DNA from 2 places in the Lysinibacillus sp. NPDC097279 genome. Region 1 is predicted to be linked to the other one. Evidence: riboswitches for the same ligand, from Rfam matches in the RefSeq annotation. Region 1 holds a riboswitch; the other holds the start of a gene.

Region 1 (4,623 bases):
ATTAATAGCAGCTGCCATTCAAGAGCAGTCAGCAATCATTCAAGAGGTTAACGATGTTGCGAAATCATTAAGTGATGAGGCAATAACCCTTCAAGAAGAGATCAATAAATTTAAAGTCTAAGAGCAGGCAAAAAAGAAAAAGTGTTAGATTGATTGCAATCAATCTAACACTTTTTTTGCTGTAAACATGGTTATCCGCTCCGACGAATACTTTTCGCTTCGACTACCGTGCTCTAGTTTCTAGTTCTATATCACTGATATTGTTTGCTCCCAGCGTCTTGAAATTCTTTTGCCTTTTCCCGCATCCCTTGATGAATAGCTTCTGTCGTATTTAAATCTTTTTCTTTCGCATAGTTACGAATATCTTGAGAAATTCTCATACTGCAAAACTTAGGACCACACATTGAGCAAAAATGTGCCGTTTTCGCTCCTTCTGCTGGTAATGTTTCATCATGATATTCTACAGCTCGCTCTGGATCTAATGATAAATTAAACTGATCGCGCCAACGAAACTCAAATCGTGCCTTCGAAAGAGCGTCATCTCTCTGCTGGGCACCAGGATGACCTTTAGCCAAGTCCGCTGCATGTGCGGCAATTTTATATGTGATTACACCTACACGGACATCTTCTCGATTTGGTAACCCTAAATGTTCCTTCGGTGTTACATAGCACAGCATGGCTGTTCCAAACCAGCCAATCATTGCAGCACCAATTGCTGACGTAATGTGATCATAGCCAGGCGCAATATCTGTTGTGAGAGGACCCAATGTATAAAACGGTGCTTCTTTACAAACTTCCAATTGCTTGTCCATATTTTCCTTAATGAGATGCATTGGCACATGCCCAGGCCCCTCTACCATCACTTGTACATCGTGCTTCCACGCAATTTGCGTTAACTCCCCTAGCGTTTCAAGCTCTGCGAACTGCGCCTCGTCATTGGCATCTGCAATTGAGCCTGGTCGTAAACCGTCCCCTAATGAAAAGGCTACATCATACGTTTTCATAATTTCACAAATTTCTTCAAAATGAGTATATAAGAAGTTTTCTTGATGATGGAATAGACACCACTGTGCCATAATTGAGCCTCCCCGCGATACAATGCCCGTTACACGATTAGCTGTAAGCGGTACATATCGCAGCAACACACCTGCGTGAATCGTGAAGTAATCAACCCCTTGTTCAGCCTGCTCGATTAGCGTGTCCCGATACACCTCCCACGTTAAATCCTCGGCAACGCCATTTACCTTTTCAAGCGCCTGATAAATGGGTACTGTTCCAACAGGCACAGCGGCATTCCGAATAATCCATTCCCGAGTTGTATGAATGTGCTTACCAGTAGATAAATCCATAATATTATCAGCACCCCATCGTGTTGCCCATGTCATTTTTTCAACTTCCTCAGCAATGGATGAGGTTACTGCTGAATTCCCAATATTAGCGTTAATTTTTACATGGAAGTTACGACCGATAATCATCGGTTCTGCCTCTGGATGATTAATATTAGATGGCATGATAGCACGGCCCGCAGCAATTTCTGCACGAACAAATTCAGGTTTTGAATTTTCACGAATCGCCACAAATTCCATTTCTGGAGTAACAATTCCTTGTCTTGCATAATGCAGTTGAGTCACATTGCGGCCTTTTTTCGCACGTAAAGGTTTGCGAGAAAGGTTCGGAAAAACATTTTCCTTTATGCGCGGGTCATCCGCATTGCGGAAGCCATTATCCTCGGGCTTAATGGTACGTCCCTCGTATTCCTCTACATCGCCCCGTTCTTTAATCCACCCACTACGCAAAGCTGGTAAACCTTTTGTTATATCCACTTTGTAGGTTGGATCTGTATAAGGGCCACTCGTATCATATACCCTTACAGGTGCATTCTCCTCTTCACCAAAACTCCCTGTTGTGGGGCTTAGCTTAATTTCACGCATCGGCACTAAAATATCTGGTCGTGTTCCTTCTACATAAACTTTTTTACTCCCGTCAAAGCTTGTCATAATGTTCATGTTTTTTTCGCTAACTGTTGTCATTTACTATTCCGCTCCCTTTTTCGCAAATTATGAAAAGGACCGAATCTAGCCCACCCCAACAAGTAGCATTACAAACAAAAAGCCGAATCCAAAAAATATTGGATCCGGCTGTACATGTAAGGTTACATTTATCGCAAAGTATAAGGAGTGCGAAGTTCATTAACTTTCCCACGCTGGTATGAGCCAGATCAGGTCCAAAGGGTCAAGAAACCTCAATGCGTTTCCCTCTCAGCCCGACTCATCGGACTCCCCTAGTTAAGCTATTCAGTTTGATGCTAGTGTAACAGATATTCCTAATAGATGGAAGTCATTAAGTAAATAGTATTTCTGCCATATAAATTACAATTGTTACTGTAATACAGCTAACAATCGTCGAAAAAAGCACTGTTTGTGCAGCGGTTTCTGACCCTAAATCATATTCAAGTGCTAAACTCGAGCTATTACGCGACGTTGGGAATGCACTTGCAATAAAGAGCGATTGGGCCACAACACCCTCTAGGCCGAGAACAAAAATGATAAGTAATGCAACGGCAGGTCCTACTACTAAACGTGTAAAACAGCTGACAAACACAGTTTTATTGAACATTGATTTAATTTCAAGCTGAGATAGCTGTGCACCGAGCGTAATAAGAGCAACAGCGATAAATCCATCAGCAACGTGGTCAATTGGAATACGAATAAATTGGGGAATGCCAATATTAAAGAAATTCATTGCTACACCTATAATGAGCGCATGAATAATCGGCATTTTTAGAAAGTCCTTCACTATGGCCATGCCTGACTTTGTTGAAGAAATTAAATTATATAAACCATATGTATAGGTCGTTACATTTTGAAAAATAACGAGAATAACTTGAATTGCCACCCCAATTGGTTGTGCCACAAAAATCATTTGTGCCACCGGGATACCATAGTTGCCAGAGTTAATGAGGACAACACTATTTTTAAATACAGCTGCCTCGGTTTTCTTTAAGCCTAACCCCTTCGCTATAAAATGACCAAGCACCATCTGACTCCCAATAAAAAGCACAATAAATAGCGCCACTTCACCTAGCACCGATAGTTCCACACTTGTTTCATATAAATTTACAAAGACAGCTGCTGGCATAAAACAATATGTAATAAGCTGAGATAGTGCTTTTAAGTTAAATTGAAATTTCTTTTGTAAAAACGCACCAAGTACAAGCAACACCAAAATAGGTGCAACAATTTTAAAGAAAATCATACCGAGATACATCATGGAGGCGCCCCCCTTTCATCTTTCTATAGTAAAACTGTTCACAAACTAGGTCAATGCCACTCTCGGCTCAAGCTGTTGCCATAAAAAGAGGCTGCCCTTAGAAAAGGACAGCCTCTATCTTAACTTATCTACAAAGGATATAAAGAAGTTTTATCGGCGATTCTGCACAGGTAATCGGCGATTTCCACTGGGTTATCGGCGATTCCTTCACGTCTATCGGCGATTTCCATGATTTTATCGGCGATTCCTACTACCTACTACAATTTAAAAATCATTAAGCAAGTTTAAATCGGTTCACGACTTCTTGTAGTTCTTTAGAGATTTGGTTCATATTATTAATAGATTCTGCAACCTTTTGCATTTCTGCCTGTTGATCCACAGCAGATGCACTTACTTGCTCTGCAGAAGCCGCAGTTTCCTCTGAAACGGCAGAAATACTTTGAATCGCTGTAATTGCCTGATCTTTTTGCTCTAGCATTTGTGAAAGGTTTGATAATAGCTCATTAATTGACGTTGCAATAGAGTGAGAAAGCTCATTATTATCTTTAAAAGCTAGCTCTGTATTTTGCACTGATTCATTTTGAGCTTGCATTAAGTCAGCATTTGAAGCGATAACAGACACCGTTTGATTTGCGTCTTCTAGAATGCTAGTTACAGTTTTCTTAATAACCTCTGTTTCGTTTTTAGACTGTTCCGCTAGTTTACGAACTTCTTCTGCTACAACTGCAAAGCCTTTTCCATGCTCTCCTGCACGAGCAGCCTCAATACTTGCATTTAATGCTAATAAGTTAGTTTGCTCTGTTATTCCTTGAATAGAGACAATAATTTGGTTGATATTTCTGATGTTACTAGATAAGGATTCCATCTGACCTTGAATGCGGACATTCATTTCGTTCGTTTCAGCATTTCGGTCACGTAAACTTTCAACTTCTTTCATGCCCTGCTCTGTAGAAGCTTTTGTTTTTATCGACAGCGCATCCATTTGCTTGGAAAGCGTTGTTATTGCGTCAATTTGCTCAGATAAATCAATCATTCGATAATTGGTTTCTTCCGTATCCTCTGATTGTTTCGAAGCACCTTGCGCAATTTCATTGATAGCTACAGATACTTCCTGATTAGAGGCGACAATTTCATTAAATGCTTCATTCACATTATGTGATGATTGATTAAGTATTGTAGAAGAATTTAGCACTGTATGTATAGCATCATTCGTTTTGTCCAGCATAATATTATAGGCTAATGCAACAGCACCAATTTCATCTGATTGAATATATTTTTCGTCTATTTTTTTCGTTAAATCGCCTTCTGCAGCCGTTTCAATGGATGCCCGTAAAACTTTCAAAGGCTTTAACT
Region 2 (4,623 bases), on a different contig from region 1:
TTAAAAACAGCAAGTGCATTGTCGCAGTCGATGCCACCAATTGCGACGATCGGCAACTGCGGATACATGTTTCTTGCTTGTTGTAAAAACTTAGTTCCACTAGGTGGTTTTGCATCGCTTTTGGACGTCGTTGCATAAATAGGGCCAATCCCTACATAATCCGCTCCATATGTTAAAGCAACTTGTAATTCAGTGGCTGTATGAACCGAAACACCAAGAATCATTTGTCCAATTTTTTGTCGCACTAGTGAGATGGGATGGTCGTCTTGACCAATGTGAAGGCCATCTGCCTTAAGCTTTAGAGCAAGGTCGATATCATCATTCACAATAAAGGGAACGTTGTATTTTCTGCATAGGTTTTGACATTGACGTGCAAATTGTTCGTAGTGCTCATTCGTCAATGCTTGTTGTCCTTTTTCACGAAACTGAAACATCGTAATGCCTGCTTGCAATGCGGATTCAAGAATTTCTAAAGGTTGTCTATTTTTTACGTTCGCTGTGCCCATTATAAAATAAAGCTGTAAATCACTACGTTTCATGAATGGTTACCTCACAAGTATCGAGAAATTTTTTGTAAGCAAAATGATTTGTTGGCCCATTGCCATTGCCAATCAATAAATCATGGCTAATGGCTAGCTGAATAAACTTTTTCGCTTCAATAATCGCTTGTTTTAAAGGCATTTTCTGGCCAATAAAAGCGGTTAAAGCAGCAGAAAATGTACATCCCGTTCCATGTGTATTTTTCGTTGCGATTCGAGTAGATTGCATTGAAAATGTTTTACCATCATTAAAAAATACATAATCTGTTGCAAAGTTATCATCCTGTAGATGACCACCTTTAATAATGACACATTGAACACCTAGCTTTAATAATGACTGTGCAGCTTGTTGGATGTCTGAATAATTGTGTATTTTGCTTGCTGTAAGCGTCTCCGCTTCAGGGATGTTAGGTGTGACGATTGTAGCAAGTGGTAATAGAGTGTTTTTTAACGCCTCAACTGCTTCTTGCTGTAATAAGTTTTCGCCACCTTTGGCGATCATTACAGGATCAACAATAAGTGGAATATTTAAATTAGACATAGCTCCTGCAATAGTATGAATAATATCTGAGGAGAAAAGCATGCCTGTTTTTATTGCACTAATTGAAAAATCCTCCAGCAGTGAATGAAGTTGTTTATTTACAAAAGCTTGATCAATTGGAAACACCCCGCTCACACCTAAAGTATTTTGTGCTGTTAAAGCGGTAATAACGGATGTCCCGAATACATTTAATTCTTGGAAAGTTTTTAAATCAGCTTGAATACCAGCTCCACCACCGCTATCTGAGCCAGCTATTGTCGTCACAATATGCATTATTTTTCACCGTCCTTCGATAAACGGTGAAGCTCATTTAAGACGGACACTGCGAAATCACCATTATATGGCGCACAAGAAGCGGCATGTTCAGCAACTTTTTTATAGCTCGTTAATGTATGGCACAACTGAGTATATGGCTCATTACCTGCCATATAAGCTGCACAGCAAATAGCACTTAATAAACAACCCGTCCCTGTAACTTCTGTCATGCGAGCGTTTCCACCAATAATCCATTTAGAATGCTCACCATCAGTAATAAAATCTTTTTCACCAGTTACAATAACAATGCACTTATATTTTTTAGAAATCTCTTGTGCTTTATCTTCAACAGATATGGAGCCGCTGCCACTATCCACACCTTTTTGTTGCCAATGAACATTAGCAATCGCGGCAAGCTCACCGATATTGCAACGAATAACAGCAAAGTGAACCGCTTCTAATAATTGCTGTATCGTTTGTTTACGTAAAGTTGTTGCCCCAACACCAACAGGGTCCAAAATCACAGGTATACCTAGCGCGTTTGCTTTTTTGCCAGCAAGGAACATCGATTGTTTTGTACGGGTAGTAAGCGTGCCAATATTAATTAATAAGGCTGATGCAATCGATACCATCTCTTCAACTTCGGTTGATTCATCGGCCATGACAGGTGAAGCACCAATTGCTAATAAGCCATTTGCTTGGAAATTGGCAACTACATAATTGGTAATACAATGAATCAATGGCTGTCTTTTACGAATAGTTTGAAAAATCATCATAGTCCTCCTTTTTTGGATGGACGTAAGCATGCAAAAAAGCTCTTTTTCGTGCAAAGTGTACACGTAAAAAGAGCTTATCATCAGTAATAAGATGTGTGTTGCTCCCTACGTCAGTATTAACTAACAGGTTCAAAGGGTCAGGTTTTACCTTCTCAACTCGTTATGAGTCCCCCTGCAATCATGAATTTTTTAGTTGTCCAAAATGTAACATACCTATTCTCAGTATTCAATAGTATTTTATCATTATCTGGAAAGCAGTGACTGATGCCATATAATAAACCATGATAATTGTCATGACTTTGTGAAAATAAGGTCCATCCATTGAAAATCATAAAAAATGAGTTTTATAATAAACCTAGCAATAAGGAGGCAGTTATTATGAAAAGACAGGATTTAATCGCACCAGAATGGTATAACATTGTTGAGGAGATTGAGAAGTATGCTCAGGACCCTTCTAAAAAAGCATTAATTGTTTATAACAATCATGAAGAAATTCAACATATTACATATGCAAATTTACTTGAAAAAGCAAATCAGGCGGCCCATGTATTTACTTCGCAAGGACTAGCAAAAGGTGATGTGCTTTTAGTAATGGTTCCAAGATCTGTTGAGGCATATATCGTATACATAGCAGCATTAAAAGCGGGCTTAACGATTATTCCAAGCTCAGAAATGTTGCGCACAAAGGATATTGAATACCGCATTACACATGCAAATGCCAAAGGAATAATTGCTTACGAGCCATATATTGAGCAATTTGATGAAGTAAATAATCTAAAGGGCATTTTGCAATATGTAATTGGTCAGGCGCATGCCCCATGGCAACCGTTGCTTGAAAAAATGGAGGAGCATCCAACAAACTATACGAATCCTACACCAACAAAAAGTACTGACACTGCTTTTTTAGCCTATACAAGTGGAACAACGGGCAATCCTAAAGCAGCTGTTCATACGCATAGCTGGGGTTATGCTCATTTACGGACAACAGCACCAAATTGGTTAGGTGTACAAGAAAATGATATAGTATGGGCTACTGCGGCACCTGGATGGCAAAAATGGATTTGGAGTCCGTTCCTTGCAACTTTAGGCAGTGGTGCAACAGCCTTTGTCTATAAAGGCAAATTCGATGCATCAACTTATTTGTCGTTGCTTGAAAAATTTAAAGTAAATGTATTATGCTGTACACCGACAGAGTATCGATTTATGGCAGCACTTAATAATTTACAGGATTATAATTTAAGCGAAATCCGCCAAGCGGTATCAGCGGGAGAACCATTGAATAGTGAAGTTGTAAAAGTGTTTTTAGAAACGTTTGATATCCAGGTTCGAGATGGCTACGGACAAACTGAAAATACATTACTTGTAGGGACAATGGTTGGCATGGAAGCGCGCGTTGGGTCAATGGGAAAACCGACACCAGGAAATACAGTAGAAATAATCGACGACCATGGAAATCCTGTGTCTGAAGGTGTAGTTGGGGATATTGCCGTGCATCGTGAAACACCTGCACTCTTTAAAAAATATTTCCAAGATCCCGAACGCACGAGCCTACAATTCCGCGGAGAATGGTATATAACTGGAGACCGTGCATATAAAGATGCCGATGGCTATTTTTGGTTTGAGGGCCGTGGAGATGATGTCATAATTTCTTCAGGCTATACAATAGGGCCATTTGAAGTGGAAGATGCATTAATGAAACACCCTACAGTAAAGGAAGCTGCTGTAGTTGCTAGTCCTGATGAAGTAAGAGGAAATATTGTCAAGGCATTTATTGTCCTGCGTGAAGGTGAGACAGGGGATAATACGCTTATTAAAAAGTTACAAAACCATGTGAAATTAATGACTGCCCCATATAAATATCCACGTGCGATTGAATTTGTAGATGTTTTACCGAAGACTGCATCGGGTAAAATTCGTCGTGTCGAATTACGTCAACAAGAAAAAGCTCTTTATACACATCAATAAATATTTCCTAGGAAATAAAGGCGAATAATCAAAGTTCATGTTTTATTATGAACTTTTGATTTTTTGTTGTAGCCTCATTTATTTATAGTAAAATAATAAACAACAGAACATTTTTACATAAAAATTGCTTAAAAGTGAAACGTTTTGGAAATTTAGACGTATAACGTGTTGAGGAGGCGTTTGTATGAATGTAAAAAGGTGGATAGCCTTGGCTATAGCTGCTGTGTTGTTAGTATTTTCATTAGGAATTAATACGATTTTTGCAATATTTAAATCAGACTTCTTTAGTAATTTTGACAGCATTGTCGCTGGAAATAATTTAAATGTTTATGAAACTGTTATTGAAGGTGAAGATTACAGTAAGCGTATTGCCTATTTAAAAGTGGATGGAACGATTCAAGATGTTGGATCGAACACATTATGGCAAACCGTAGCTTATGATCACCAGTTTTTCTTAAATCAATTGGACAATATTTTATATGATGATTCAGTACAAGGTATTGTGCTAAGTGTAAATTCACCAGGTGGTGGCGTAAAGGAATCGGCA

Evidence for each region. Region 1 has a riboswitch for thiamine pyrophosphate ahead of thiC (phosphomethylpyrimidine synthase ThiC). Riboswitches for the same ligand answer to the same signal wherever they lie in the genome.
Region 2: it holds a riboswitch for thiamine pyrophosphate, as region 1 does, so the genes downstream of both, thiM (hydroxyethylthiazole kinase) here and thiC (phosphomethylpyrimidine synthase ThiC) in region 1, are expected to answer to the same signal.

The regions. Positions count from the first base shown of each region.
Region 1 covers NZ_JBIWDA010000009.1:97,184-101,806, reverse strand. Annotated here, with positions in the region: gene ACIQ1H_RS21780 (methyl-accepting chemotaxis protein) at 1-121, shown strand, start outside; gene thiC (phosphomethylpyrimidine synthase ThiC) at 252-2,030, opposite strand; TPP riboswitch at 2,179-2,293, opposite strand; gene ACIQ1H_RS21770 (AEC family transporter) at 2,341-3,270, opposite strand; gene ACIQ1H_RS21765 (methyl-accepting chemotaxis protein) at 3,545-4,623, opposite strand, start outside.
Region 2 covers NZ_JBIWDA010000001.1:129,811-134,433, forward strand. Annotated here, with positions in the region: gene thiE (thiamine phosphate synthase) at 1-539, opposite strand, end outside; gene thiD (bifunctional hydroxymethylpyrimidine kinase/phosphomethylpyrimidine kinase) at 529-1,353, opposite strand; gene thiM (hydroxyethylthiazole kinase) at 1,353-2,108, opposite strand; TPP riboswitch at 2,197-2,295, opposite strand; gene mbcS (acyl-CoA synthetase MbcS) at 2,490-4,076, shown strand; gene sppA (signal peptide peptidase SppA) at 4,261-4,623, shown strand, end outside.